DNA from 3 places in the Rhodococcus sp. ACT016 genome. Region 2 is predicted to be linked to each of the others. Evidence: riboswitches for the same ligand, from Rfam matches in the RefSeq annotation. Region 2 holds a riboswitch; each other region holds the start of a gene.
What was found. Region 2 has a riboswitch for cobalamin ahead of ACQ5DX_RS02205 (ABC transporter substrate-binding protein). Riboswitches for the same ligand answer to the same signal wherever they lie in the genome.

Region 1 (9,556 bases), 2.9 Mb from region 2:
CGGGCCCCCTGAGACCATGTCGCGCAAGAACTCTCGGCCAGTCGCCGACCCTGTCTCCTCGGCGTACTGAGCCGCCCACGCGGTCAGGTCTCCCTGCACCGAGCCGGTGTCCGGTGGCCCTTCCGGGCGCAGTCGTGCGACCGCCACATCCGCGAGCAGCTGGTTCAAGTCGCCCCATCGCCGATAGATCGTCGACGGCGCTACCCCCGCCAGCTCCGCGATCCGGGGCACCGTGATGTCCCCCCGATAGTGCTCCGCCTGAAGCGTGCGCACGGCGGCATGTACTGCCGTTTGGATGCGGACGGCTCGTCCGCCCGGGCGTGGATTGGGAGTCGCTGCCACCACACCACCCTAACGCAAAGATTTTGCAGTAGGGACTCGCCGGAAGTACCGTTTCCGCAGTTTCGCAAAATCTTCGCGTTAATGGATCCGGCTGGCCTGCTCGAACGGGCCGGCATCGAGTGTCCGGAAGGGAATGGGACGCCTTGACGTCGACTCCGACCGCGCCACGTCGGCGCCGCAGCGCACTGACACCCCGAGTCGCATTCTGGCTGCAGGCGTCGGTCTTGGCCGTCGTCATGGGAGGGTCGAGCGCACCGACCCCTCTCTATCCCGTCTATCAGGCGATGTGGGGTTTCTCCCCGATCACCCTGACGGTTGCGTTCGCCGTGTACGCGCTCGCGTTGTTGGCGGCTCTTCTGACAGTCGGGGCGCTGTCAGACCACCTCGGACGTCGGCCGGTGCTGCTCGCAGCCCTGCTGGTCGAGGTGGTCGCAATGGTCGTCTTCGCCGTGGCCGACAGTGCGACTGCGCTGATCGCCGCACGTGTCGTTCAGGGACTGGCGACGGGCGCGGCCCTGGGGTCGCTCGGCGCCTATCTCATCGAGCTCGAACCCCGAAACCGACCGGGGCTGGGCACAGTGATCAACAGCGCCGGCCCGATTCTGGGCCTGGCCGTCGGCGCCGTGGCCTCCAGCATCATCATCACAATCGCACCGGGTTCGATACACGCGGTCTATGTCGTGATCCTCGGGCTCCTCGTCTTGCAGATCGTCGGCACCGCGATCACCCCGGAGACGGTCCGCCCGGCGCCCGGTGCGCTCGCATCGCTGCGTCCTCGTGTGCACTTGCCGCAGTCGGCCCGCCGCGCAGCGATGTGGGTCCTGCCCGCGGCCGTCAGCACCTGGGCGCTCGGCGGACTGATCCTCTCCCTCGGCCCGATCGTCGTGCGATCGATGGCGGGTTCGGGTTCGGCGATGCTGGGCGGGCTCATCGTCGCCGCCCTGGCGGGCACCGGCGGGGTCGCGGTCCTCCTCGTCGGCTCGTGGGCGCCCCGCAGGCTGCTCACCCTCGGGATGGTCACTTTGCTGATCGGCATGGCCACGACCATGATTGCCGTCGGCGTCGGTTCGTTGCCGCTGTACTTCGCGGCCACCGTGGTCGCCGGCGTCGGTTTCGGCGCCGGCTTCCTCGGCGTGCTGCGCACCCTGATGCCGCTTGCCGCCGCCCACGAAAGGGCGGGATTACTCTCGGCCATCTACGTCGTCAGCTATCTCGCGATGAGCGTGCCCGCTGTCGTCGCCGGCCGACTCGTCACCGTTGTCGGACTGAATTCCACGCTGCTCGGCTACGCGGCGGCGATCATGGTCCTGGTTGTCTTCGTCCTGGCCGGGCTTCTGCGCACGCCGCGGTCCGCCGCTGACCGAGGTCTGTCCAGCGACAAGATTCGTCGGTCCACCCCGAATCACGTTCCGGCTCCGCGGCGAGCGGATACTGGAAGCGCCGACATCAACATTCGGGACGGCACCGACGCCATCGAACTACGCCCCCTCGGCCGTGGCCCGATGGATACCGACCGGATCACCGCCCCCGGAACGGAGTGACGCGATGGCCCCGAACATCAGGATCGAAGCGGTCGTCGACCACGAATATCGCGTCCACATCGACGACCGTGGGGACTCCGTCGAGTCCGAGATCATCGTCCACCCCGACGTCCTCGCCGATCTCGGATTCACGCCCGCCGACGAACAACTGGTCGTGCACCACACGGCGGCCTTCCTTGCCGAACACCAGCCCGTCGTCGACTTCCCCACGCTCGTCTACCTCGACGAAGTCGCCGCCGCCTACCGCGACTACCCCGAACAACTCCGCCTCCGGTTCGATCGACGAGACGGTCACGAGGGGTAGGTGCTTCTGTCAGAAGCGCTCCCAGTGGATCGCGTCGGCCAGGTTCCGACGGTTCCGCCAGCCGAAGCGCTCGAGATCGGGAACCTCCTGGAACTTGTCGACTTTGCCGACGCACAGCCACGCGATCGGCCGCACCGGCGCCGGGATACCGAGCAGCTCGGTGAGGTACTCCTCCTCGTAGAACGACACCCAGCCGACGCCGATGTTCTCGGCCGCCGCGGCGAGCCACAGGTTCTGGATCGCGAGTACGGCCGAGAACAGTCCGGTGTCGTCGATCGTGTGCCGGCCGAGGATGTTCTGGCCGCCGCGCGACGGGTCGTAGGTGACGACGATGCCCGTGCCGCTCTCGCGAATTCCCTCGATCTTGATGGGGTCGAACGTCTTCCGGCGATCCTCGGGTAGCGAGTCGGCGAATGCCTTGCGGCGCCCGGCCACGTGCTGGGCGAACGCGTCGAGGGTGTCGGGGTTGCGCACGACGATGAAGTCCCACGGCTGGGTGTTGCCGACGCTCGGCGCCGCGTGCGCCGCGCCGAGCACACGCTCCAGGGTGCCGTCCGGGATCAGTTCGCCGCTGAACTCGGCGCGGACGTCACGGCGTCGGCGGATGGCTTCGTACACGGAAACGAGAGATTCGGTCACCACTCCACGGTAGCCGCCGGGGATCGGCGGCCTGCAGGGATCCGATCAGGCGTCGACGGTGTAGCGGTGCACGCCCATCATCGTGTCGGACTCGAGGCCCTCCGCCTCGGGCTCGGCGCACGCTTCGAGCAACGCGTCGATCGACTCGGGGTCCAGGTCGGTGCCGATGACGACGAGTTCCGTGCGACGGCCCTCGCCCGGATTCCACTTCTGCGGATGGAACGCGATGTGGTCGCCCACCACCTGCAGCAGATACTTCTGCTGGTGCCCACGGACACCGAAGTACACGTACCCCTTGATCCGGTAGATACCGGCGGGCTGCTTCTCCAGGAACCGGACGAGCCGGCGCGGGTGCATCGGCAGCTCCGACGTGAACGTCATGCTCTGGTACATCGTGTGGAAGTGGTCGTCGTGGTCCCCGCCACACTCCGTACACGTGTCGTCGGCCACCGCGAACAGCTCGTCGAACGTCAACTGCTCACCGGGCTGCGCTTCACGCCGCGGCGTCCGGTCGAACAGCAGCCCCGGATCGACCCGCCCCTGCACCGTCGAGACCACCGCGGCTCGGGGATTGATCCGGCAGACGTCGCTCAGGAGGGTGTCGTGGTCGTCCTCACCGATGCGGTCGGTCTTGTTCAGCACCACCAGGTCCGCGATCGCGATGTGCTGGTCGAGTTCGGGATGGCGTTGCCGACTGGCCTGGTACTCGGCGCCGTCGACCAGCATGACCAGCCCGCCGTAGGTGATGTACTGGTTCTCGCTGCCGAGGACGAGCCGAATCATGTTGCGCGGCTCCGCGAGCCCACTCGCCTCGACGACGATGACGTCGATCTCCGACGTCCGGTGCGCGAGCCGGTTCAGCATGTCGTCCATGTCGCTGACGTCGACTGCGCAGCACATGCACCCGTTGCTGAGCGCCATCATCGAGTCGACCTGGCCGGCGACCATCATCGAGTCGATGTTCACCGAACCGAAGTCGTTGACGATCACACCGATACGGGTGCCCCCGTTGTTGCGCAGCAGGTAGTTGAGCAGGGTCGTCTTCCCGGAACCGAGGAACCCGGCAACCACCACGACGGGGATCGACCGCGGACTCCGCTTCTTCGCCACCCCGACCTCCGTACCGCCGACAACACCGACCGGCAATCGTACTAGGTTCGCGCCTCGGACATTTCGGGCGATTTCTCCGGTTCGAAACCGGCATGCAAGAATGCCCCGGTCAGGTGATGACGAACGAGGAAGCCGGTGCGAAACCGGCGCGGTCCCGCCACTGTAATCGGGGAGCGACCCTCCACCCAGCCACGGCTCACACGCCGGAAGGCCGGGGGGAAGCGACGATCCGAGAGCCAGGAGACTCCCGTCATCGCAACCTCCTATTCGGGGCGGATTTCCCCGAGAGAGGTGGCCAGTCCACCATGCTGTTCGCTGCATCGTCACCACGGTTCTCCGCGTCGCGCCTCGACGAGTTCACCTGGGACAACTCTCTCCACATCCGCGCCTGACGCCCCATCGCTTCGCGGCGCACCAGCGCCGCCTCGTCAGGCTGATCTCGTTCGCCGGTGCGCTGCCCCGCTCGTCGTCGGCATACCCGAGAGCGAGTCGAGCCGAAGACCAACCGTCCCGCTCACCCGTGGAGAACCCATGTCCCAACGGTCCCTGACCGCCCTGCTGGCTGCCGTCGCCGCGGCAGGTCTCACGCTCACCGCGTGCTCGTCCGACACGTCGAGCGCCGACGCCGCCGTCGACGCGCGCGGGTGCATCACCGACTTCGACGCGAACACCGACTACTTCCCGGACAAGTCGACCCTGCTCGACGCGAAGAACTTCACCGTCGACTACCACGGCAGCTACCAGGTGCTGACCGTCAACCAGCCGTTCCCGGGCGCCTCGCCCGAGTCGTACGTGCTGGTCAAGTGCGGTGCGCCGGAGCCGGAACTGACCGGCGACCTGGCCGCGGCGCCGAAGATCACGACGCCGATCCAGAGCCTGTACTCGGCGTCCACGACGCACCTGCCGCTCATCACCGAGCTCGGCCAGCTCGATGTCCTCACCGGTGTCGCGAACGCGGCCAACGTGAACGGTGAAGACATTCGTGCCCGCATCGCGGAGGGCAAGATCGCCGAGTACGCGTCGGGCAAGACCGTCAACGTCGAGAAGGTCGTCGCGGCGAACCCCGACGTCCTGATGACGCAGGGCACCGACGACCCGTCGTACGTCAAGCTGCGCGCGGCCGGCATCCCGGTGGTCGCCAACGCCGAGTACCTCGAGAACACCGCTCTCGGCCGCGCCGAGTGGGTCAAGATGATGGCGGCGCTGACGGGCACCGAGGCGCAGGCGGGCACGCTGTACGACCAGATCCGCAGCGACTACGAGAAGGTTGCCGCCACCGCCGCGTCCGCCGAGAAGAAGCCGGTCCTGAACGGCACCATGTACCAGGGCACGTGGTACATGCCCGCCGGCGGTAGCTACGTGGGCCAGATGCTGCGTGACGCCGGCGCGACCTATCCGTGGGAGAGCGACCCTGCGACCGGCAGCCTCCAGCTGAACTTCGAGACCGTCTACGCACAGAACGGCACCGCGCCGCTGTGGCTCGTGATGAGCAACTGGCCCACCACCGGCGACGCGGTCGCCGAGGACCAGCGCTACGGACAGCTGACCGCCGTCAAGGACGGCCAGGTCTGGTCCGGCACCAAGGACATGGGCCCCACCGGCGGCAACAACTTCTACCAGTTGGGTGTGCTGCGCCCGGACCTGATCCTCGGTGACCTGGTCGCGATCGTGCACCCGGAGCTGGCCCCGAACCACGAGTTCGCGTTCTACCGGCCGGTTCCGCAGGCATGACGACGCTCCTGACCCGCCCGCCCGCCTCGGACACCGGGGCCGCGGGCGGGCGGGACGCCGCCCCGACCCCGCGGGTCCTCTCGCGCCGGGCGGCACTGGTCCTGGTCGGACTGGCGGCCGCAATCGTGGTGCTGTTCCTGCTCGCGCTGGCTCTCGGTCCGGTCCGCGTCCCGCTCGCCGACACCGTCCGCGTCGTTCTCGGCGCCCAGCCGTCCGATCCCCGCTGGCAGGTCGTCGTCCACGAGCTACGGCTGCCGCGGGCGCTGACCGCGGTGTTGGTGGGTGCCGCCCTGGGCGTTGCGGGCCTGCAGATGCAGACCCTGTTCCGCAACGCGCTCGCCGACCCCTACGTGCTCGGTGCCAGTTCCGGGGCGAGTCTCGGTGTGGCGCTCGTGGTCATCACGGCCGGGACCGCGGGCTCCGCGTCGTTCACCGCCGGACTCGCCGGCATGGGACGCGCCGGCGTCGTGCTGGCCGCCGCGGGCGGTGCCGCGATCGTGTTGCTGTTCGTGCTGATGCTGTCGCGCTGGGTGCGCTCGTCGGTGACGCTGCTGCTGGTGGGCGTCATGGTCGGTTCCGCGACCACCGCGATCGTGAGCGTGCTGCTCGTGTACGCGGATCCCGTTCGAGCCCAGTTGTTCCTGCTGTGGGGTCTCGGCAGCTTCGCCTCCACGACCTGGTCCGACCTGGCGCTCATGGCACCGATCGTGCTGGCCGCCGTCGCGGTCGCACTGGCCACCGTGCGCCCGCTCAATGCCCTGCTCCTCGGCGAGGGCTACGCCCGCACGATGGGCATCGATGTGCGCCGGGCACGGTTGATCACCCTGCTCACGGCGTCACTGCTCGCCGGGGTGACCACCGCGTTCTGCGGCCCGATCGGATTCCTCGGCCTGGCCGTCCCACACCTGGCTCGGCTGGCCGTCGGCACATCGGATCACCGCACGCTCATGCCGACGGTGATGCTGATGGGTTCCGCTGTGGCCCTCGCATGCGGCATCGTGAGTCAGGTACCGAACAGCGACCGTGTCCTGCCCCTCAACGCGGTGACCGCCATGATCGGCGCGCCGATCGTGATCACCGTGCTGATCCGGGCCCGCCGTGGAATCGATGGAGCCGCCCTGTGAGTACCGATGCAGTGAGCCCGGACGGGTCGGCCGTCGCGCTCCGCCTCGACGGCGTCACGACCGGATACTCGGTGCGACGCGCGCTGCGCCCGGCCGTCACCCGGTCCGTGGCCACCCGATTGTCGGCGACCGCCCGACGCGGCGAGCTGACCGTCCTCCTCGGACCCAACGGCAGCGGGAAGTCGACGCTGCTGCGGACCATCTGCGGTCTGCAGCCCGCGCTCGACGGTACGACCATGCTGGACGGCAGGGACATTCGCGACATGGCGGCCGACGAGGTGGCCCGCGCGATCGCGGTGGTACTCACCGAACGCGTCGATCCGGGGATGCTCTCCGGGCGCGAACTCGCCGGGCTCGGGCGCACTCCGCACCTGGGCCTCGGTGGCCGCATGAGTCCGCGCGATCACGCCGTCGTCGCGTGGGCGCTCGACGCGGTCGGCGCCACCCACCTCGCGGACCGACCGGCGTCCGAGATGTCCGACGGCGAACGCCAGCGCGTCCTCACCGCACGCGCTCTCGCGCAGGAACCCACACTGCTGGTTCTCGACGAGCCGACGGCGTTCCTCGACGTACCGTCGCGGGTCGCGCTGGTCGAGTTGATGCGGCGTGCGGCCCGCGAGCACGACCTGGCCGTCGTGATGTCGACGCATGACCTCGAATTGGCGCTGCGCGTCGCCGACCACGTGTGGTTGCTCGATCGCACCGGCCGCCTCGACACCGGCACCCCCGAGCAGCTCGCGCTCGACGGCCGCATCGGGTCGGTGTTCGATTCGCAGGCATTGCGATTCGATCCCGCGTCCGGCGTGTTCGTGCTGGACGCGACGGTCGGCGACAAACGACAGGTGCGAGTCTTCGGATCCGAGCCTGCGGTGTCCGCGGCGTGCCGGTTGCTCGGCCGAGAGGGCTTCGGCATCGCGACCGCCGACGACGACGGCACCGACGCGGAGCTGTCGGTGGACGTCGGGGTCGGCAGCGGCACCGTGGCACTGCGGCATGCCGGACACACGATGCGCCTGCCGAGTGTCGATGCACTCCCCGATGCGCTTCGCGCGCTGCCCGATTCGACGCTGCGAGTTGCGACGCCCGCCGAGATCGCCGCGACGCTGTCCGAGATCGCGACCGTCAGTCCGCATCTCGCGACCACGTCGGGCGCCCCCACGGCAGGCCGATGGCGCCGTGCCCGCGACCTGTACGAGAACCCGGGCGTCCTCGCGGAGACCGTCGACGCCGTCCGTCGGCGGATCGGCCCCACCGAGTGGCGGGTGGCCGCCTCGACGCTGTTCTTCGGCTACGCCGCGCGGCTGTGGAAGTCGGCGCTGGGCGGTGTGGTGCTGACCGAGCGGCTCCCCGATCTCGATCCCCACGACCTCGAGTGGATGTGCGATGAGGGGACGATCAGCCTCAACCTCCGAGATCCCCGCGGCTGGTCCTGCGCCGACCACGCGGAGCTGGTCGACCTGGCCCGGGTCATGGTGATGGACCGTCACCTCGAGCCGATGATCGGCGCCATCCGCGACGCCGAGCCGATGTCGGCCCGACTCCTATGGGGCAACGTCGCAGCGGCCCTCCTGGGCGCGGCGCGGGTGATCGGCAACGGCTCCGACCCCGAGACTGCGCTGCGCGCACAAAATTTCGCCGACGCGATCCTGCGCGATCCGCGTCTCGTGGACACCGTCGTCCCGGAGGGCGACGGCTACCGCCGGCGCAGCTGCTGTCTGTTCTATCGCACACCCAGGTCGGGCTTCTGTGGTGACTGCGCGCTCACCCGCCCGACCGAAAACGAAGAGGAAACCGCATGACCACCACCGAACCCGTCGAAGTGACCACCGAGAGCGGACGCCGCGAGCAGCGTTGGCCGTTCCCGACGGACGAGGAATCGCTGCTGAAGCTCGTCCACATCCTCTTCGAGGAGCACTGGGACGACATCTGGTTCGGCAACTTCGCCGAGGGCGCCGCGTGGGAGGTGGCCGCCCCCAACGCGCCCGAACGCATCTCGATGCTCGACGGGTACGTCACGGTCGACTTCGGCCGCTGGCACTTCCACCTGTGCATCGGCGAGCACACCGCGAGCGGTCCGGAGCTGGGCCGGATCCGCCGGTGCTCACGTGCCGAGATGTACCGCATGCTCGGCAAGGACGGCACGCCGACCTCGTGGGGTCTGCGGCTGTTCAACGGCCGCGACGACCAGATGATGACCGCGATGCTCCCCAACCCGTTCCTCACCAACCGGCAGAAGGCTCGCGACGAACCGGACTGGTCCCGGCTCGAGCTGTGGGACCGGCTCCGGGAGCAGTTCCTGGGCCTGGGCCCGGACGAGCAGGACCGCGCCGGAAAGGGGTTCCGTCACGGCTGAAACAGCAGATTGACCGTCAGGAGTGCCGAGATCGACTCGCGAGGAGGAGCGACATGACGACCGCTCGACCCGAATCCGTCCAACCGCCTGTCGTCGTCACCGAAAGCGGCGGGCGCGAGCAGCGCTGGCCGATTCCGGCCGACGAGGATTCACTGCTGCAACTGATCCACCTGCTGTTCGACGAGTACTGGGACGACATCTGGTTCGGCATCCTCATGGAGGGCGCGGCGTGGGAAGTCGCGGCGCCGAACGCGCCGAAGCGGATCTCGACGTACGACGGCTACGCCACGATCGACTTCGGCCGCTGGCACTTCCATCTGTGCATCGGTGAACACAAGGACAGCGGACCCGAACTCGGCCGGATCCGGCGGTGTTCGCGCGCCGAGCTGTACCGCAGCCTCGGCGCCGACGG
Region 2 (9,556 bases):
CACCACCGTGAAGTACTTGAACGTGCCCGCGACCACGTACGCCTGCTCGGCGACGAGGATCTCCTGCGCGCGCTCGAGCAGTGCGTTTCGCTCGTCCTCGTCGAAAGTGCTGCGCAGCTTCTCGCCGATCGCATCGATCTCGGGGTTGGACAGACCCTGCGCGTTCGACGATCCGCCGGTGGTCCACCGGACCAGGTACGGCTGGATGGGGTCCGCGGTCCCGGACAGCGAACCGCTCAGGGCGATCGACGAATCCCAGCCGGCCGGATTCTCCTTGACCGCAGCGGAATCCTCGGCCACGTCGATCTTCAGCTCGAACCCGGCCTTGGCGACCTGGTCCTGGATGCCGATCGCGACGTCCGTGGTCTCCGGACCCTGTGCCTGCGTGACGAATCGCACGGTGAGTCGCTGCCCGTCCTTGGTGCGGATGCCGTCGGAACCGACGACCCAGCCCGCCTTGTCGAGGGTCGACTTGGCGGCCTCGAGGTCGAACTTCTGATTGTCGAGCGCGTACGGAAGACCCTCGGGGTACAGGCCCTCGGCGGCGTCGAACGAGCCGTTGCCGATGTTGTCGGCCACGCCCTGGTAGTCGATCGCCTGGGTGAAGGCCTTGCGCACGTCGAGATCGGTGAAGACGCCCTCCTTCAGGTTCATCTCGATCAGCAACGACTGCAGCGCCTTCGGCGAATTCTTCACCGCGACACCCGGGCGTCCCTCGAGCGCGAGTCGCGCGCCCGTGGACGGATAGAACGCCATGTCGGCTTCGCCGCTCTCCACGCCGGCGATGCGCGCCTGCTCGTCGGGCACGACATCGACGCTGATTCCGCTCAGCGCGGGGGTGCCCTGCCAGTACGCGTCGTAGCGGACGAGCTCGAGATCCGTGGGCGTCCACTGAGTGATGGCGTACGGCCCGGTGTAGGCACCCGATCCGACGATCTTCGCGGAATCGCCGGCCGCGGCGTCGATCGCCTCGACGTCGTAGATCTGCAGCGAGTTGTCGCGCGCCGCCAGACCCGCCGGAACCATCGCGTTGGGCTTCGGTGTGCGCAGCACCACCCTGTCGCCTTCGACGACGGCCTGGGTGCCCGACTCCAGGTACACCCGTGCGGCCTTGGACTTCTCGATCTGGCGGGTCAGCGCGGCGGCCACCGCCTGCGCGGTGACCGGCTTGCCGTTCTGGAAGGTCTGTCCGTCGCGAAGGGTGATCACCCACGTCAGGTCATCGCGCCGTTCGACGTTCTCGGCGAGCCAGGGCGTGATTTGCCCGTCCTCCTCGACCTGCAGCAGGTTCTCGGCGACACCCCAGTCGAACAACCAGTTGGTCCCGGTCGCGGCCGGATCGAGCCCGGCGATCTTGTACGAGTTGTAGATCGTCAGATGGTCGTCCGAGATGCCGTCGCTGGTGCCCGATGCACCCGACGAGCATCCCGTGACTGCGAGGGCCGCAGCGACGGTGAGGACACCGGCACGCAGCAGTGAACGCCGCCCCTGAAGGGCGGTAGATATCGAACTATTCATTTCCATCCTCGTGGCTGTCTTGGCTCGACGCAGGTGTCCTGGCTCCCGGATCGGCACTCGCCCCCGGCCTTCCAACCCGGTGGGGTCGTGGCCGAGCGTTGGGGGTTCGCTCCTCGGTGACAGTTGCGGGACAGCCCCGGATTCTCACCGGTGTTCCCTGCGTCGAGTGGCACAGTACAAGACGAATCCGGACAACCAGGACCCGACGACACGAGGTTGGGGATCAGGATTCGACGACGACCAGGAGATCTCCACCTTCGACCTGCTGCGGACCGCGCAGGGCGACCCGAGTAACCCGTCCGCTGGTCGGCGCGGTGATCGAGGCTTCCATCTTCATCGCCTCGATCGTCGCGACGGTGTCGCCGGCTTCGACCCTGTCGCCCTCGGACACCGAGATCGACACCGTTCCCGCAAACGGGGCGGCGACATGACCGGGGTTGTTCTTGTCGGCCTTCTCGGCTGCCGGGACCTCGCTCGCGATGGAGCGGTCGCGCACCGACACCGGCCGCAGTTGGCCGTTGAGGATGCACATGACGGTGCGGTAGCCGCGCTCGTCGGACTCGGAGATGGCCTCGAGGCCGATGAGCAGTTCGACACCCTTGCCGATCTGGACGCGGTGTTCCTCGCCGCGGCGCAGGCCGTAGAAGAACTGGTTGGCCGACAGTCGCGAAAGATCGCCGTAGCGCTCGCGGCTCTCCTCGAACTCTCGGGTGGGGCCGGGGAACAGAAGTCGGCTCAGGGTTGCACGACGTTCCGTGGACGCCCCGTCGAGCAGTTTTTCGTCCGCGTCCGAGAGGCCGACTTCGGCGCTAGCGGCGTCTCGACCCTGGAGTGCCTTGCTGCGGAACGGCTCCGGCCAACCGCCGGCCGGGGTACCGAGTTCGCCGCGCAGGAAGCCGATGACGGAGTCGGGGATGTCGAATCGCCCCGGATCCGCGGCGAACTCGTCGACCGACACTCCGGCCCCGACGAGATGCAGTGCGAGGTCGCCGACGACCTTGGACGACGGGGTGACCTTGATGAGTCGGCCCAGGAGACGATCCGCTCCCGCGTAGGCTGCCTCGACCTCCTCGAAGCGGTCACCGAGGCCGAGGGCGATGGCCTGCTGGCGCAGGTTCGACAACTGGCCGCCGGGGATCTCGTGCGAGTAGACGCGTCCGGTCGGGGCCGGGATGCCGGATTCGAACGGGGCGTACACCTTTCGCAGTGCCTCCCAGTACGGTTCGAGGTCGCACACGGCCTGCAGGTCGATGCCGGTGTCGTATTCGCTGTGCGCAGCGGCGGCGACGATGGCCGAGAGCGCGGGCTGACTGGTGGTGCCCGCGAGTGGTGCGGCGGCGCCGTCGACGGCGTCGGCGCCGGCGTGCCAGGCGGCGAGGTAGGTGGCGAGCTGGCCACCGGGGGTGTCGTGGGTGTGCACGTGCACCGGCAGGTCGAAGTTGCTGCGCAGCGCGGACACCAGCTTGGCGGCGGCGGGGGCGCGGAGCAGTCCGGCCATGTCCTTGATCGCGAGGATGTGCGCGCCGGCGTCGACGATCTCCTCGGCCAGGCGCAGGTAGTAGTCGAGGGTGTAGAGGGTTTCGTTCGGGTTCGCGAGGTCGCCGGTGTAGGACAGCGCGACCTCGGCGATGGTGGTGCCGGTCTCGCGGACGGCCTCGATCGCGGGGCGCATCTGGTCGACGTTGTTGAGGGCGTCGAAGATCCGGAAGATATCAACACCAGTTGCCGTGGCTTCATCTATGAACGCGCGGGTCACCTTCTCGGGGTACGGGGTGTAGCCGACGGTGTTGCGGCCGCGCAGCAGCATCTGCAGGTTGATGTTCGGCACGGCCTCACGCAGCGCCGCCAGGCGCTCCCACGGGTCTTCCTTGAGGAAGCGCAGTGCGACATCGTAGGTCGCGCCACCCCACGCCTCGATCGAGAGCAGCTCGGGGGTCATCCGGGCGACATAGGGTGCCACGGTGACGAGTCCGGAGGTTCGGACACGGGTGGCCAGCAGCGACTGGTGGGCGTCGCGGAAGGTGGTGTCGGTGACCGCCAACGCCTTCTGCTCGCGCAGCGCCTTCGCGAACCCGTCCGGTCCCAGTTCGAGGAGGCGGTCGCGCGAGCCCTTGGGCGGCGCCACGGACAGATCGATCTTCGGCAGCTTGTCGTGCGGATAGACCTTCGAGCGACGTTCTCCGTGCGGCTTGTTCACGGTGACATCGGCCAAGTACTCGAGGATGCGGGTACCCCGGTCCGCGGACCGTCGTGCGGTGAGCAGGTCCGGACGTTCTTCGATGAAGGAGGTGGTCACCTCGCCGGCGCGGAAGTCGGGGTCGTCCAGGACCGCTTGCAGGAACGGGATGTTCGTGGAGACGCCACGGATGCGGAACTCGGTCACCGCGCGGCGGGCACGCGCGACGGCGGCCTCGAGGTCGCGGCCACGGCAGGTGAGCTTGACGAGCATCGAGTCGAAATGGGCGCCGACCTCGGCGCCGAGGTTCGCGCCGCCGTCCAAGCGGACGCCCGCGCCGCCCGGGGTGCGGTAGGCGGTGATCCGGCCGGTGTCCGGGCGGAACCCGTTGGCCGGGTCCTCGGTGGTGATCCGGCACTGCAACGCCGCACCACGGATCGTGATCGCATCCTGCGACAGCCCGAGATCGGCCAGCGTCTCGCCGGAGGCGATCCGCAGCTGCGCCTGCACCAGGTCGACATCGGTGATCTCCTCGGTGACGGTGTGCTCCACCTGGATACGCGGGTTCATCTCGATGAACACGTGGTTACCGCGGGTGTCGAGGAGGAACTCGACCGTGCCCGCACACCGGTAGCCGATCTGCTTCGCGAACGCCACCGCGTCCGCGCAGATCCGATCCCGCAGCGCCGGATCGAGATTCGGGGCCGGCGCCAACTCGATCACCTTCTGGTGCCGACGCTGCACCGAGCAGTCCCGCTCGAACAGATGGATCACATTGCCCTCGCCGTCCGCGAGGATCTGCACCTCGATGTGCCGCGGATCGACCACCGCCTGCTCGAGGAACACCGTCGGATCACCGAACGCCGACTCCGCCTCCCGCGACGCCGCCTCGATCGACTCCCGCAACTGGCCGCGCTCGGCGACCCGCCGCATGCCGCGGCCACCACCACCGGCCACGGCCTTGACGAAGATCGGGAACTCCATGTCCTCGGCCGCCGCAAGCAACGCGTCGACGTCCGCGGACGGCTCCGACGACGCCAGCACCGGCAGCCCCGCCGCCTTCGCCGCCGCGATCGCCCGCGCCTTGTTCCCCGTCAACTCCAACACCTCGGCCGACGGGCCGACGAACGTGATGCCCCGCGCCTCGCACGCCGCCGCCAGATCCGGATTCTCCGACAGGAACCCGTACCCGGGGTAGATCGCGTCCGCACCGGCACGCTCGGCCGCCGAGACGATCTCCTCGACCGACAGATACGCGCGCACCGGATGACCGACCTCACCGATCTGGTAGGACTCGTCGGCCTTCAACCGGTGCACCGAGTTGCGGTCTTCGTACGGGAACACCGCAACCGTTCCGGCGCCCAGTTCGTAGGCGGCACGGAAGGCGCGGATCGCGATTTCGCCGCGGTTGGCGACGAGAACTTTGGTGAACATGACTGTGAACCTCACTGTCGGGTGATGCCGATTCGGCTTCGGCGCCAAGGCAACACAGCGACCCGCACCGAGATCTCGGCGCGGGTCGGGGTGATTCAGAAAGGGGAGCGCCCCGGGGTACAGGAGACGGTGATGCCAACGACCGAACCCCGGGGCGCAGTTCGTGGGCTCAGGCCACCACCGAGCGCTGCGGAACGCCGGTGTATTCGCTGAGCGGGCGGATCAGGGCGTTCGACTCACCCTGTTCGATGATGTGCGCCGTCCATCCGGTGATGCGGCTCATCACGAAGATCGGGGTGAAGACCTCGATGTCGAAGCCCATGAGGTAGTACGCAGGGCCGGTGGGGAAGTCGAGATTGGGCTTGATGCCGGTGGCCTCGCCCATGGTGCGCTCGAGGATCTCGTACATCTGGACCCACTTGTCGCCACCGGTCTTCGCGGCGACGTCGAAGAACGCCTTGCGCATCGTGGGGACGCGCGAGTCGCCGTTCTTGTAGACCCGGTGCCCGAAGCCCATCACCTTCTCCTTGCGGGACAGCTTGTCCCGCATCCAAGCCTCGGCACGCTCGGGTTCGCCGATCTCGATCATGTCGTGCATGACGGCCTCGTTGGCGCCACCGTGCAGCGGGCCCTTGAGGGTTCCGATCGCAGCGGTGACGGCGCTGTAGATGTCCGACAGCGTGGAGGTCACCACGCGGGCCGCGAACGTCGAGGCGTTGAAACTGTGCTCCGCGTACAGGATCAGCGACACCTCGAACGCCTTGACGATCTCCGCATCCGGGATCTCGCCGAAGCACATGTTGAGGAAGTTCTCGGCGAACCCGAGGTGGCTGTGCGGTGCGATGGGGTCGAGGCCGTGCCGGCGGCGGTGATCGGCGGCGACGATGGTCGGCAGCACCGCCATCATGCGGAGCGCCTTCTCCCGGTTGGCGGCGGGCGAGTTGTCCGACTCTTGAGGGTCTTCCGCGCCGAGGTAGCTGATCGCGGTGCGCACCACGTCCATCGGGTGGCAGTTGTCGGGCATCTTCGCCACCAGCGACAGCAGCGACCGGTCGGCGCGGCGGCTCGCTCGTTCGCGCTGGCAGAACAGCTCCAGCTGGGCGTCGGTGGGCAGGTCGCCGTTCCACAGGAGGTAGGCGACCTGCTCGAAGCTGCAGTGCTCGGCGAGGTCCTGGACCGCGTAGCCGCGGTAGGTCAGCGAGTTCGTCTCGGGCACCACTTTGGAGATCGCGGTGGTGTCGACGACGACACCTGCGAGCCCTTTGTAGATCGTCGGGACTGCGTTCGTCATTGGTTCCCTCCGAGCGTGAAGTTGAAGATTCCGGAATCGAACTCGTTGTAGCGCTCGTACTCGAGCAGTTCGTACAGCCGCGAGCGGGTCTGCATCTGATCGAGCTGCCCCTCTTGGGTGCCCGTCTCGTGGATCTCGCGCAGCCCGCGCTCGATGGCGCCCATCGCCAAACGCAGGGTGGTGACCGGGTAGATCACCGCGTTGTAACCGATGTCCTCGAGGGTCTGCGCCGGGATGAGCTTGGACTTGCCGAACTCGGTCATGTTCGCCAGCAGCGGGATGTCCACGGCGGCACGGAACTTCGCGAAGTCCTCCTCGGTGTGCAGGGCCTCGGTGAAGATCATGTCGGCGCCGGCGTCCGCGTAGGCCTTGGCCCGCTCGATTGCGGCGTCGATGCCGTCGATCCCGGCGGCGTCGGTGCGGGCGCAGATCACGAAGTTCGGATCCCGCCGTGCGGCGACGGCGGCGCGCAGTCGACGAACCATCTCGTCGGTGGGGACGATGGCCTTGCCGTCGAGGTGCCCGCAGCGCTTGGGGTTGACCTGGTCCTCGAGATGCAGGCCGGCGATGCCGGCGTCCTCGGCGGCGAGGACGGTCCGGGCCGCCGACATCGGTTCACCGAAGCCGGTGTCGGCATCGATGAGCACCGGCAGGTCGGTGACGCCGGCGATCTGCCCGCTGTGCGCGACGACCTCGGTGAGCGTGGTCAGTCCGATGTCGGGCAGCCCGAGTCCGGCGGAGAACGCTCCGCCGGAGACGTAGACGCCCTCGAACCCGATCTCCTGGATCAGCTTGGCGGTCAACGGGTTGATCGCACCGGGCAGGCGCTGGATCTTGCCCGACGACAGGCCCGCGCGCAGCGCCTTGCGCTTGTCGGCGGCCGGGGTGGTGGCGGCGATGAGACCCGACATGTCAGAACAGTCCCTTCGGCGACTTAGGGGCGCGGGCGAGGACGTCGTCCGAGACGGTGAATGTGAGCTGGCCCAGCTCACCGGCCTTCAGCTCCGGGGTGCGCTGCGCGGCGTCGAGGAAGCGGTCCTGCTCGGCCGGGTCGACGACACCTTCGGCGAGGGTGCGGAACTTCGCGATGTACTGGTCGCGGGCGAACGGCCGGGCGCCGAGCGGGTGCGCGTCGGCGATCGCGAGCTCGTCGACGATCACCTCGCCGTTCTTCAACGTGACCTCGGCGCGGGCGCCGAACGCCTTCTCGTCCGGGTCGGTCGAGTGGTAGCGGCGGGTCCACTCCGGATCCTCGGCGGTGGAGATCTTCTTCCACAGCTCGATCGTGTCCGGGCGCTGCGCACGCTCGGGGGCGTAGGAGCGCTCGTGGTGCCACGTGCCGTCCTGCAGCGCGACCGCGAAGATGTACATCACCGAGTGGTCGAGCGTCTCGCGGCTCGCGTACGGATCGAACTTCTGCGGATCGTTCGAGCCGGTGCCGATCACGACGTGGGTGTGGTGGCTGGTGTGCAGCACGATCGACGCGATCTGGTCCAGGTCGCCGATCCGCTCACGCATGCGGCGGGCCAGGTCGATCGGCGCCTGGCTCTGGTACTCCGCGGAGTGCTCCTTGGTGTAGGTGTCGAGGATCGCGCGCTTGGCCTCGCCCGGACCCGGCAGCGGCACAGCGTATTCCGCGTTCGGGCCGCCGAGCAGCCACGCGATGACGCCGTCCTCGCCCTCCCAGATCGGCGACGGTGCGCCCTCGCCCCGCATCGCGCGGTCGACGGCCTCGACGGCCATCTTCCCGGCGAACGCCGGCGCGTACGCCTTCCAGCTCGAGATCTCGCCCTTGCGGGACTGGCGGGTCGCGGTGGTGGTGTGCAGCGCCTGCCCGATCGCCTGGTAGACGGTCTCGGTGTCGAGCCCCAGCAGGGTGCCGATGCCGGCGGCCGCGGACGGGCCGAGGTGCGCGACGTGGTCGATCTTGTGCTCGTGCAGGCAGATTGCGCGCACCAGGTCCACCTGGATCTCGTAGCCGGTGGCCAGACCACGGATCAGGTCCTTGCCGTCGCGGCCGGTGTGCTGCGCGACCGCCAGGATCGACGGGATGTTGTCACCCGGATGCGAGTACTCCGCCGCCAGGAACGTGTCGTGGAAGTCGAGCTCACGCACCGCGACACCGTTGGCCCACGCGGCCCACTCGGGCGAGTAGGTGCCACCGACACCGAAGACCGTCGATCCCGGGTTGTACGGGTGCGACAGAGCCTGGGCGCGCGCGTTCGCCACCGGGCGGCGGGTCACCGACGCCGCCGCGACGGCAGCGTTGTCGATGATCCGGTTGATGATCATCTCCGCGGTGTCGGCGGGCACCTCGACCGGATCGGTAGCGACCTCGGCGATCTTCCACGCCAGGTGCTCGCTCTTGGGGAACTCTTCGGCGGAGCGGCGGGTGCGAACGGAATGCGTCTTCAACTTGGTGTGTCCTTCGATGGAAGCTGCTGGATCTGCTGAATCTGCTGCGCCGCGGGAAATGCGGCGGGCGACGTGTCTGTAGTTGCAGCATATGCACGCTGCGGCAGCCGGAGAAGCGACTGAATATGCGTATTTTCGTGGTGTGAATCTGCCAGATTTGCGAATGGTGCGAATCTCGGTGATCGTGTTTGAGTGGACAGCGGACGGAGGGGGAGTACGAGTCGAAGGGACGCGAAGATGCAGAAGATCTACGGCGGTCCCCGACTGCGGAGATTGCGGGAGGAGCGCGGGCTCACCCAGCTCGAGTTGGCGCGGGTCCTGGACCTGTCGGCGAGCTATGTGAACCAGCTCGAGAACGACCAGCGACCGTTGACGGTTCCGGTCTTGCTCAAGCTCAACGCGACGTTCAATCTCGACGCGCAGTTCTTCGCTGCCGAGGAGGACGCCCGGCTGGCGGCGGACCTGCACGACGTGCTCACGGCGGTCGGAGCGACGTCGCCGAGTCCGGCGGTCGTCGAGGAGTTCGTCGCGCGGATGCCGGAGATCGGCAACGCTCTGGTCAACGTGCACCGCCGGTTGCTCGCCGCGACGGAACAGCTCGAGCAGTACAGCGCGCATCTCGCGGCGCCGGCGGACGCGGGAACCGACTCGGCGGTCCCGATGCCGTTCGAGGAGGTGCGGGACTTCTTCTACGACCGGCACAATCACATCGCGGAACTGGA
Region 3 (9,556 bases), 120 kb from region 2:
GTTCGACGTAGAGCACCCGGGTGTCGTTGATGCTCGTGATCGCGAGGATCGCCGGGTAGTTCTTGGCCTCGACGTTCTCGTACGGGCTGTACGACCGCATGTACTCGTACACGGTCGGATCCTCGAGCGGGTTGCCCCACTCGTCCCACTCGATCACGGTGAGCGGCAGCGACGGATCCAGGATCGAGGTCAGCGGGTCGACGAACGGCACGTTCGCGAGGATGCCGGCGAAGAGTTCGGGCGCGAGGTTCGCTACCGCACCCATCAACAGGCCACCCGCGCTGCCGCCGTCGGCGACCAACTGTTCCGGGGTCGTACGGCCCTCGGCGACCAGATGCCGCGCGCACGCGACGAAGTCGGTGAAGGTGTTCTTCTTGGTGAGCGTCTTGCCGTTCTCGTACCAGTGCCGGCCCATCTCACCGCCGCCGCGCACATGCGCGACCGCGAACACCATGCCGCGGTCGAGCAGCGACAGCCGGGCCACCGAGAACGCCGGATCCATGCTGGCCTCGTACGAGCCGTACCCGTAGAGCAGCGTGGGTGCCGGGTCGCCGCCGATTCCCTTGCGCCGCACCACCGACAGCGGGATGCGGGTGCCGTCGTCGGCCACCGCCCACTCGCGATGCTGCTCGTAGTCGGCGGGGTCGAATCCACCCAGGACGGGTTGCGCCTTGCGCAGCACCAGTTCACCGGTGCCGAGTTGGTAGTCGTAGACCCGCGACGGCGTGATGAACGATCCGTACCCGATGCGCAGCGTGGGCTGCTCCCATTCGGGGTTGGATCCGAGGCCCACCGAGAACAGTTCCTCGTCGAACTCGATCTCGGTCAGTTCGCCGTACCCGTCCGCCGTGAGCGGCCAGATCGCCACCCGCGTCAGCACATCGCGCCGGTAGCTGAGCACCACGTGGTCGGCGAAGGTGTCGATGTCCTCGAGCCGCACGTCGTGGCGGTGCGGGATCAGGATCTCCATCGCGCTCGGATCCGCCACCGGCGCCTGCGCCAGGACGAAGTTCTCGGCCTTCTCGCCGTCGACGACGTCGTTGTGCAGGATGAGGAACCGGTCCTGGCCCGCGATCACGGCGTGCTCGGCCGCGTACTCGACGCCCTCACGGCGCGGCAGGATCACCCGGAAGTCGCCCTCGGGATCCGCCGACTCGAGGATCCAGCCCTCGGTGGTGACCTTGGAGCCGAGCCAGATCATCAGGTACTTCTCGCTGCGCGTGGACCCGACCGACACCCAGTAGCGTTCGTCGGGCTCGTGGAAGACCTGAACGTCCTCGGTCTGGGCGGTCCCGAGCTTGTGCCGCCACACTGTGTCCGGCCGCCACGACTCGTCCACCGTCAGGTAGAAGACGTGCCGGTGGTCGATCGCCCACGTCGCGCCGGGCGCGGTGTTGGGGATCTCGTCGACCAGCAGGTCGCCGGTGCCGAGGTCCTTGAACCGCATCGTGTACCGCTCGTCGCCGATCACGTCCACCGAGTACGCCAGCAGCGTCCCGTCGCGGCTCACCGAGAACGCCCCGAGCGAGAAGAACTCGTGTCCCTCGGCCTCCGCGTTGCCGTCGAGCAGAACCTGCTCGCCCTCGATCGCGACGTCCGCGGACAACTCCGGCGGGGTCCAGTCGTCGGGCCCGGCGATCGGGCACCGGCAGTGGACCCCGTACTGCTTGCCCTCGACCGTGCGGGAGTAGTACCACCAGTCCCCGAGCCGCGTCGGCACCGACATGTCGGTTTCCTGCGTGCGCGTCTTGATCTCCTGGAAGAGCTTCTCGCGCAACGAATCCAGGTGCTCGAGCTGCTGAGCGGTGTACGCGTTCTCCGCCTCGAGGTACTCGATGACCTCGGGATCCTCCTTGTCCCGCAGCCACTCGTAGTGGTCGACGAACGTCTCCCCGTGATGGATGCGCTCGAACGGCACCCGCTTGGCGACAGGCGGAGTCAGCGCTTTCATCTCAGCCCACCCAATCCTCGAACGACAGGCCCGAGATGCGCTCGTACGCCTCGATGTAGCGGGCACGGGTCGCGTCCACGATGTCCTGCGGCAGCGGCGGCGGCGGGGTGTCCGACGCGCGGTCCCAACCGGACGCCGGGCTGGTGAGCCAGTTGCGCACGAACTGCTTGTCGAAGCTCGGCTGCACCTTGCCGGGCTCGTAGCCGTCGGCCGGCCAGTACCGCGACGAGTCCGGCGTCAGCACCTCGTCCGCGAGGACCAGGTTGTTCTCGGAGTCCAGCCCGAACTCGAACTTGGTGTCTGCGAGGATGATTCCGCGTTCCCGGGCGAAGCTCGCGGCACGGAAGTAGATGTCGAGGGTGTCGTCCCGCAGCTTGACTGCGAGGTCCTGACCGACCTTGTCGACGACGGCCTGGAAGTCGATGTTCTCGTCGTGGTCGCCGAGCTCCGCCTTGCTGGCCGGGGTGAAGATCGGATCGGGCAGCTGGCTGGCCTCGACGAGCCCCTCCGGCAGCGCGACGCCGCACACCGCGCCGGTGCGCTGGTAGTCCGCCAGCCCGGATCCGGTGAGGTAGCCGCGGGCCACGCACTCGACCGGCACCATGTTCAGCTTGCGGACGACCAGCGCGCGACCGAGCACCTCCTCGGGGATGCGCTCGTCGAGCGGGTCGCCGGCGAGGTGGTGGTTACCGCCGAGCTTCTCGAAGAAGAACACGCTCATCGCGGTGAGCACCCGACCCTTGTCCGGGATCGGGGTGGACAGCACGTGGTCGTAGGCCGAGATCCGGTCACTCGCGACCAGCAGCAGGTGCTCGTCGTCGATCGTGTAGAGATCGCGGACCTTGCCGCCGGCCAGATGGGTGTAGGAGTCGAGTGAAGGACGCACGTGGCTACCCTATCGGTCCGGCGAATCGGCGCACCCCACAGCACGTGCACGATCGCCGGGAATACGCCCCCACCGAAGATCGTTAGCTTTGTTTCGGACTCGACGATCGATCGGCTGGAGGGTGGATGACGACCGACACGGTCACGAATTCGGTGGGACTGCGGTCCGAACGCGGCCCGATCCTGTTGTCACTGATGCTCAGCACGTCGCTGGTCGCGCTCGACAGCACGATCATCGCGACCGCGGTGCTCACGATCGTCGGCGACCTGGGCGGTTTCACCCAGTTCCCCTGGCTGTTCTCGATCTACCTGCTGGCGCAGGCTGTCTCGGTGCCGATCTACGGCAAGCTCGCCGACACGTTCGGGCGCAAGCCGATCATGATGCTGGGCATCGCGCTGTTCGCGGTCGGATCGCTGCTGTGCGGCATCGCGTGGAGCATGCCGGCGCTGATCGTGTTCCGGGCGGTCCAGGGCCTGGGCGCCGGCGCGGTCCAGCCGATGAGCCTGACGATCGCCGGCGACATCTATACCGTCGCCGAGCGCGCCAAGGTGCAGGGCTACATCGCCAGCGTGTGGGGCGTCTCGGCGGTGCTGGGCCCGACCCTCGGCGGCTTGTTCTCCGAGTACCTGTCGTGGCGGTGGATCTTCCTGGTGAACCTGCCCCTGTGCGCGCTCGCCGCGTGGATGCTGCACCGCAAGTTCGCGGAGCAGGCCACCGTCCGGCGGCAACGGATCGACTACGCCGGCGCGGTCCTGCTCACCGGCGGCGCCGCACTGATGATCCTCGGGCTGCTCGAGGGCGGGCAGGCGTGGGCCTGGGCGTCCCCCGCCGGAATCGGTGTCTTCGTGGTCGGCGCGCTGCTGCTGCTCGGGTTCCTCCTCGTCGAACGGCGGGCCGCCGATCCGATCCTGCCGCTGCACATGTTGACGCGCCGGGTGCTCGTCGCGAGCAGCCTCGCGTCGCTGTCGGTCGGCGCGATCCTGATGGGCCTGACGTCGTACGTCCCGACGTTCGTCCAGGGTGTCCTCGGCACCGGCGCCCTCGTCGCGGGCTTCGCGCTCGCGGTGCTCACGATCGGCTGGCCCATCGCCGCGTCGCAGGCGGGTCGGCTTTATCTGCGGATCGGGTTCCGCTCGACCGCGCTGCTCGGCAGCCTGCTCGTGCTGGCCGGGTCGGCGCTGCTGTTGCTGCTCGCGGAGAGCTCACCGGTGTGGCAGGTGGGCGCGACGTGCTTCGTGATCGGCTCGGGCATGGGCCTGATCGCCACCCCGACGCTCATCGCGGCGCAGTCCAGTGTCGATTGGAGCGAGCGCGGCGTCGTGACATCGACCAACATGTTCGCCCGCTCGATCGGCAGCGCCGTCGGCGTCGCCGTGTTCGGCGCGCTCGTCAACGCGCGCGTCGGCGACGCCGCCGAACCCGATCCGACCGACCTCGCCGGGGCGATCCACCTCGTCTTCGTCGGCATCGTCGGTGTCGCGGTGCTGCTGACCGTGTCGTCGGCCCTGATGCCGCGCGGCCGGGAAGCGGACAAGGCGGACAGCGCGGCGTAGTCCGTCGTCTATCCTCACGTTGTCGTCACGGCGAACGGGAAGTCCGGTGGAAACCGGCGCGGTACTCGCCACTGTGGGCAGGTACGTCGACTACTCGGGGTTCGACCCCAGCCACTGGATGCATCCGCATCCGGGAAGGCGTAGTCGGCGGCTATCCCTGCCGAGCCAGGAGACCGGCCGTGACGCAGACCTGCACGTTTTCCACGAGTCATGGAAGGCGGGTTGCTTTGCGCACCCCTGTTTCATCGCGAGTTCGTTCGCGTGTTTCTCGCCGAGTCATCTCCTCCGCGGCGCTATCCGTCGCTGCCGCACTGACCCTCACCGCGTGTGGCGGGTCGTCGAATTCCGGGGACGGCACCGCGTCGATCTCCCTGCAGAACTGCGGCCGCACCGTCACGCTCGACGGTCCGGCCGAGCGAGCCGTCACCCTCAACCAGGGCGCCACCGAGTCGGCGCTGTCGATCGGTGCACAGGGCCAGATGGTCGGTACGGCCTACCTCGACGACACCGTCGCCCCGCAGTGGCAGGCGGCGTACGCGCAGGTTCCGGCGCTGGACGAGAAGGACTACCCCAGCCGCGAGGCACTGCTCGAGACCAAGCCGGACCTGGTGTTCGCGTCGTACTCGAGCGCGTTCGACGAGAAGGCCGTCGGCTCGCAGGAGTCGTTCGACGAACTCGGCATCGCCACCTACGTCTCGCCCTTCGGCTGCAAGGACAAGTCGAAGCGTCCGCCGGTCGCGTGGGATTCGATCGCCACGGAGATCACCGACTACGGCACCCTGTTCGGCCGGGAATCCGAGGCCGACGGTGTGGTCTCGCAGATGCGCGAGACGCTCGCCGGCATCGAGTCGGCCGCGCTGGCGAAGGGCAAGAGCATCTTCTGGTACGACAGCAACACCGACACCCCGTACGTCGGAGGCAATGCCGGCGGCCCGCAGCTGATCATCGACGCGGTCGGCGGCACCAACGTCTTCGCCGGGCTCGACGGCGCGTGGGCCGACGGCAGCTGGGAGACGGTGCTGAAGGCGAACCCGGACGTGATCGTCCTGGCCGACGCGTCGTGGGACACGGCCGAGGCCAAGAAGGAGTACCTCCGCAACGATCCGGCGCTGAAGGATCTGAAGGCCGTGCGTGACAACGCCTTCGTCGTGGTGCCGTTCTCGGCGAGCACCCCGGGCCCGCGCCTGATCGAGGGCGCGGCACTGGTCAATGATCAGTTGGGCGGCGGCCGGGGATGAGCGTGACGACCCGGGTTCCCACCCGGGTGGCCGCGACGACCGCCACCGGGTGGTCGGTGGCGCTGGCCGCGCTGCTCGTGGTGAGCTGCGCGGCCGGCGTCGCGATCGGTGCGGCCGACCTGTCGATCGGCACCGTGGTCGAATCGATCGCCGGACGGCTCGGCATCGGCCCCGGCACCGATCTGCTGACCACGCACATCGTGGTCGACCTGCGGATGCCGCGGGTGCTCGCAGCGGCGCTCGTCGGGGCCGGCCTGGCGCTGTGCGGTGCCGTGCTGCAGTCCCTGACCGGCAATGCGCTCGCCGATCCGTATCTGCTGGGCATGTCGGGCGGCGCGTCGCTCGGCGCGGTCCTCGCGCTGACCGCCGGGGTCGGGACGGTCGGTCTGTTCGGCATGAGTGCGGTGTCGGCGGCGGCGTTCCTCGCCGCGCTGGCGAGCCTGCTGCTGGTGTTCCTCATCTCGACGTCCCGTTCCGGAACCCTCATGCCCGGACGTCTCGTCCTCGCCGGGATCGCGGTCGGCCAGTTCGCGGCGGCCGTGACGTCGGCGCTGGTTCTGCTGGGTGACCGGGACGCCGCACACCGCGTCCTGCAGTGGACGCTCGGATCGGTCGCGGGGGTGCGGTGGTCCGGTCTCGTCATGATCGCCGCCGTCGTGGCGGTGACCACCGCCGTGATGCTCGCGCACAGCCGGGTACTTGACTCGTTCGCGTTCGGCGAGCGTGCGGCCACGAGCCTGGGCACCCACGTCGAGCGATCCCGCTGGGTGCTGTACGGAGTGGCGTCGTTGTGCACCGCGGCCCTCGTCGCGCAGGCCGGCGTGATCGGATTCGTCGGCCTCGTGGTGCCGCACGCCGCGCGAATGCTCGTCGGCCCGTTGCACGCTCGCCTACTTCCGGTTGTCGCGCTCGTGGGGGCCGTGTTGCTGGTGTGGGCCGACATCGCGGCGCGCACCATCATGCCGGGTCGCGAGCTGCCGATCAGCATCGTCACCGCGGTCGTCGGGGTGCCGGTGTTCGTGCTGCTGCTCCGGCGCCGAGGAGCCCGCGGATGAGCCACCACTCCCCCGAGGTCCGCGTCGAGGACCTCACCTGGTCGGTGGGCGGCGCCACGATCCTCGACGCCGTGTCCTGCCGTGCGCCGTCGAGGCGGTTCACCGGGCTGATCGGCCCGAACGGCTCCGGCAAGACGTCGCTGCTGTCGGCGGTCGCCCGTCTCACGCGCCCCGACAGTGGGCGCGTGGTGATCGACGACCAGCCCGCCGCGGAGATGCGTCGGCGCGAGTTCGCGCGGACCGTGGCACTGGTGGAACAGCATTCGGCCACCGAACTGGAACTGACGGTGGAGCAGATCGTCGAACTCGGGGTGATCCCGCACCGGGGCGGGTGGGCCCGCCCGGCCGCCGTCGGCACCGCCGACGTGGTCACTGAGAGCCTCACCATGGCGGGCATCACCGAGCTACGACACCGATTGTGGCAGAGCCTGTCCGGCGGCGAGAAGCAGAAGACGCAACTCGCACGGGCCTTCGCGCAGCGTCCCTGCGTGTTGTTGCTCGACGAGCCCACCAACCACCTCGACGTCTCCGCGTCGATCGAGCTCCTCGACCTGATCCGCCGACGCGGCCTCACCACCGTGGCCGCGATGCACGACCTGAACCTGGCGGCGATGTACTGCGACCACCTGGTGGTCCTTCACCGCGGCCGCGTCGTCACCGAGGGCGCACCCGAGGCCGTCCTCACCGAGCAACTGCTCGCCGACGTCTACGGGCTCGACGCGATCGTGCAGCCACATCCCCGAACCGGGCGTCCGATGGTGGTGCTGTGCAGCGCCGCTGCCGAGGACGCCGAAAGGTCTTTGTCATGAACACGATCCGATCTGGTCGATGGGTGATCCTCACCGCGCCCACCGACCGCGGTGACGACCCCCGCGACCAACTCGGCGGCGCACTCGACGCGCTGCGGAAGCGCCACCCGGACACCGTCTTCCGCACCGCGGTGCTCGGCGGATCCGGACCGACGATCGCGGTCGTCCTCGACGAGGCGGCCGCCGCCGGCGCAACCGAGGTCGTCGTGGTCAGCGCGCAGACCGTGCTCGACCGCAAGATCGACGCGTGGTTCCGCCGTGTGATCGGACACTGGTTGCGCGAGTACGGAACCGGCGCCCCGGACGTTCGGCTGGCGGCACCGCTGTCCGACACCGCGACCTACACCGATCTGCTGGACGCGGCGCTGACGGGCCCGACCGCGCCCGCCCGCACCACCACTGCACCGCTCACCTCCCCCGCTTGGGACGAGGTGCCGGGCTTCGCCCGCCACGTGCTGGTGTGCCGGGGCCCGCGCTGCTCCGCCCGGGGCGGCCCGGAAACCGCAGCGGCCCTGGACGCCGCGCTCGAGGCGCGCGGACTGGGTGACGACGACGTCCTCGTCACCCAGACCGGATGCATGTTCCCGTGCTCGCAGGCACCGGTCGTCGCGGTGTACCCGGACAACACCTGGTACGCCGAACTGCGCGCCGACCGCGTCGGGCGGTTCGTGGACGAGCACCTCGTCGAGGGCCGGCCGGTCGTCGAGTGGGCCGGGGCGCGGCGTCTGCACGCACATTGACCGTCGGCCCGTTCACGATCACAGCCGTAGTCTGCTATCGCTCGGACGGCCGCACCACCGCCCACGCCTCCACTTCCATCAACATCGCCGGGTCCAGCAGGCCTGCCACGACGACCGTCGTGCCCGTGGGTGCAAGGTCACCGAATCGTCGTGCCCGCGCGGAGCTGTAGGCGCCGAAGTGCGAGGCGTCGGTGAGATAGCAGACCAGTTTGACGACGTCGCTCACGGTCGCGCCGGCGAGGCACAGGGCCGCCTCGAGGTTGGCGAAGCACTGCTCGGCCTGCTCGTGTGGTTCGTCCGAGACCACGTGACCGTCATCGCCGAGTGCAACTTGACCGGACACCACGACGAGTTCTCCCGATCGCACGACCTGCGACATTCCCGGAAAGGTGAGGTGCGGTGGGTTGAATCCGCGGTAGACCGCTCGCTGAGCATCAGCCGGAATTGCCATCAGGGCATTCCTGCCGTCGCACCCGTGCAGACGTCCAAGGTCGATCCCGTGACGTAGCGCGCCCGCTCCGACACCAGATACAGAACCGCGTCCGTGACGTCCTGGGGATCGACCCAGGGAACACGCATCGGACTCAACTGGGCGTAGATCGGTTCGACGTCACCACGACTCGGGGAACCCATTCCGGGACAGAACAATTCGTACATCGAATCGTTGTGCACCATCTGCGTGTCCACTGTCGCGGGGCAGACTGCGTTCACGGTGATTCCGTACGACGCCACCTCGAGCGCGAGCGTTTTGACCAATCCGATCACACCCCATTTCGCGGCGACGTAATGAGCAAGGTTGGGGTTGCCCATACGGCCGCCCATCGACGCAGTCGCAACGATCCGGCCACTTCCCTGCGCCACCATCGTGGGCGTCACGGCCCGCAGGGTTTTGAACACCCCGGTCAGATCGATGCCGATCATGTCGTCCCACATCGAATCTGTTATCTCCCAGAACTTCCCGTGCCCACAAACGCCCGCGTTCGCGATGCAGATATCGAGTGAGCCGAGGCGGTCCACCGCTTCGGCGACGGTGGCGTCGAGCGCATCGCCGTCCCGCACGTCGACGACGAACGGCAGGCACTCACGGCCGAGGTCCTTGACCAAACGGGCGGTCTCCTGGAGGTCGTCGGGGGTGGCGAGAGGGTATCGGATAGAGGACACATCGCCGCAGATGTCCGTCACCACGACGTCCACGCCTGCTTGCGCGAGGGCGAGCGCATGCGAACGTCCTTGCCCGCGTGCGGCTCCCGTAACGAATGCAACCTTGCCAGCCAGATCGAGCATGGCGTTCTCCTTGTCTGCGTTCCGCCCTCCGAGTCACACC

Region 1: another riboswitch for cobalamin. It lies ahead of ACQ5DX_RS15335 (ABC transporter substrate-binding protein); the one in region 2 lies ahead of ACQ5DX_RS02205 (ABC transporter substrate-binding protein).
Region 3: another riboswitch for cobalamin. It lies ahead of ACQ5DX_RS01640 (ABC transporter substrate-binding protein); the one in region 2 lies ahead of ACQ5DX_RS02205 (ABC transporter substrate-binding protein).

The regions. Positions count from the first base shown of each region.
Region 1 is NZ_JBEAET010000001.1:3,334,393-3,343,948, forward strand. Features, by position in the region: gene ACQ5DX_RS15310 (TetR/AcrR family transcriptional regulator C-terminal ligand-binding domain-containing protein) at 1-273, opposite strand, end outside; gene ACQ5DX_RS15315 (MFS transporter) at 486-1,883, shown strand; gene ACQ5DX_RS15320 (hypothetical protein) at 1,888-2,187, shown strand; gene bluB (5,6-dimethylbenzimidazole synthase) at 2,197-2,826, opposite strand; gene ACQ5DX_RS15330 (CobW family GTP-binding protein) at 2,872-3,936, opposite strand; cobalamin riboswitch at 4,007-4,203, shown strand; gene ACQ5DX_RS15335 (ABC transporter substrate-binding protein) at 4,468-5,667, shown strand; gene ACQ5DX_RS15340 (FecCD family ABC transporter permease) at 5,664-6,791, shown strand; gene ACQ5DX_RS15345 (ATP-binding cassette domain-containing protein) at 6,788-8,590, shown strand; gene ACQ5DX_RS15350 (DUF7676 family protein) at 8,587-9,144, shown strand; gene ACQ5DX_RS15355 (DUF7676 family protein) at 9,198-9,556, shown strand, end outside.
Region 2 is NZ_JBEAET010000001.1:460,910-470,465, forward strand. Features, by position in the region: gene ACQ5DX_RS02205 (ABC transporter substrate-binding protein) at 1-1,524, opposite strand, end outside; cobalamin riboswitch at 1,530-1,712, opposite strand; gene ACQ5DX_RS02210 (pyruvate carboxylase) at 1,742-5,128, opposite strand; gene ACQ5DX_RS02215 (bifunctional 2-methylcitrate synthase/citrate synthase) at 5,298-6,419, opposite strand; gene prpB (methylisocitrate lyase) at 6,416-7,330, opposite strand; gene prpD (2-methylcitrate dehydratase PrpD) at 7,332-8,834, opposite strand; gene ACQ5DX_RS02230 (short-chain fatty acyl-CoA regulator family protein) at 9,072-9,556, shown strand, end outside.
Region 3 is NZ_JBEAET010000001.1:340,070-349,625, reverse strand. Features, by position in the region: gene ACQ5DX_RS01655 (S9 family peptidase) at 1-1,951, opposite strand, end outside; gene ACQ5DX_RS01650 (phosphoribosylaminoimidazolesuccinocarboxamide synthase) at 1,953-2,837, opposite strand; gene ACQ5DX_RS01645 (MDR family MFS transporter) at 2,963-4,390, shown strand; cobalamin riboswitch at 4,402-4,586, shown strand; gene ACQ5DX_RS01640 (ABC transporter substrate-binding protein) at 4,669-5,628, shown strand; gene ACQ5DX_RS01635 (FecCD family ABC transporter permease) at 5,625-6,683, shown strand; gene ACQ5DX_RS01630 (ABC transporter ATP-binding protein) at 6,680-7,492, shown strand; gene ACQ5DX_RS01625 ((2Fe-2S) ferredoxin domain-containing protein) at 7,489-8,232, shown strand; gene ACQ5DX_RS01620 (RidA family protein) at 8,267-8,683, opposite strand; gene ACQ5DX_RS01615 (mycofactocin-coupled SDR family oxidoreductase) at 8,683-9,516, opposite strand; gene ACQ5DX_RS01610 (ABC transporter permease) at 9,550-9,556, opposite strand, start outside.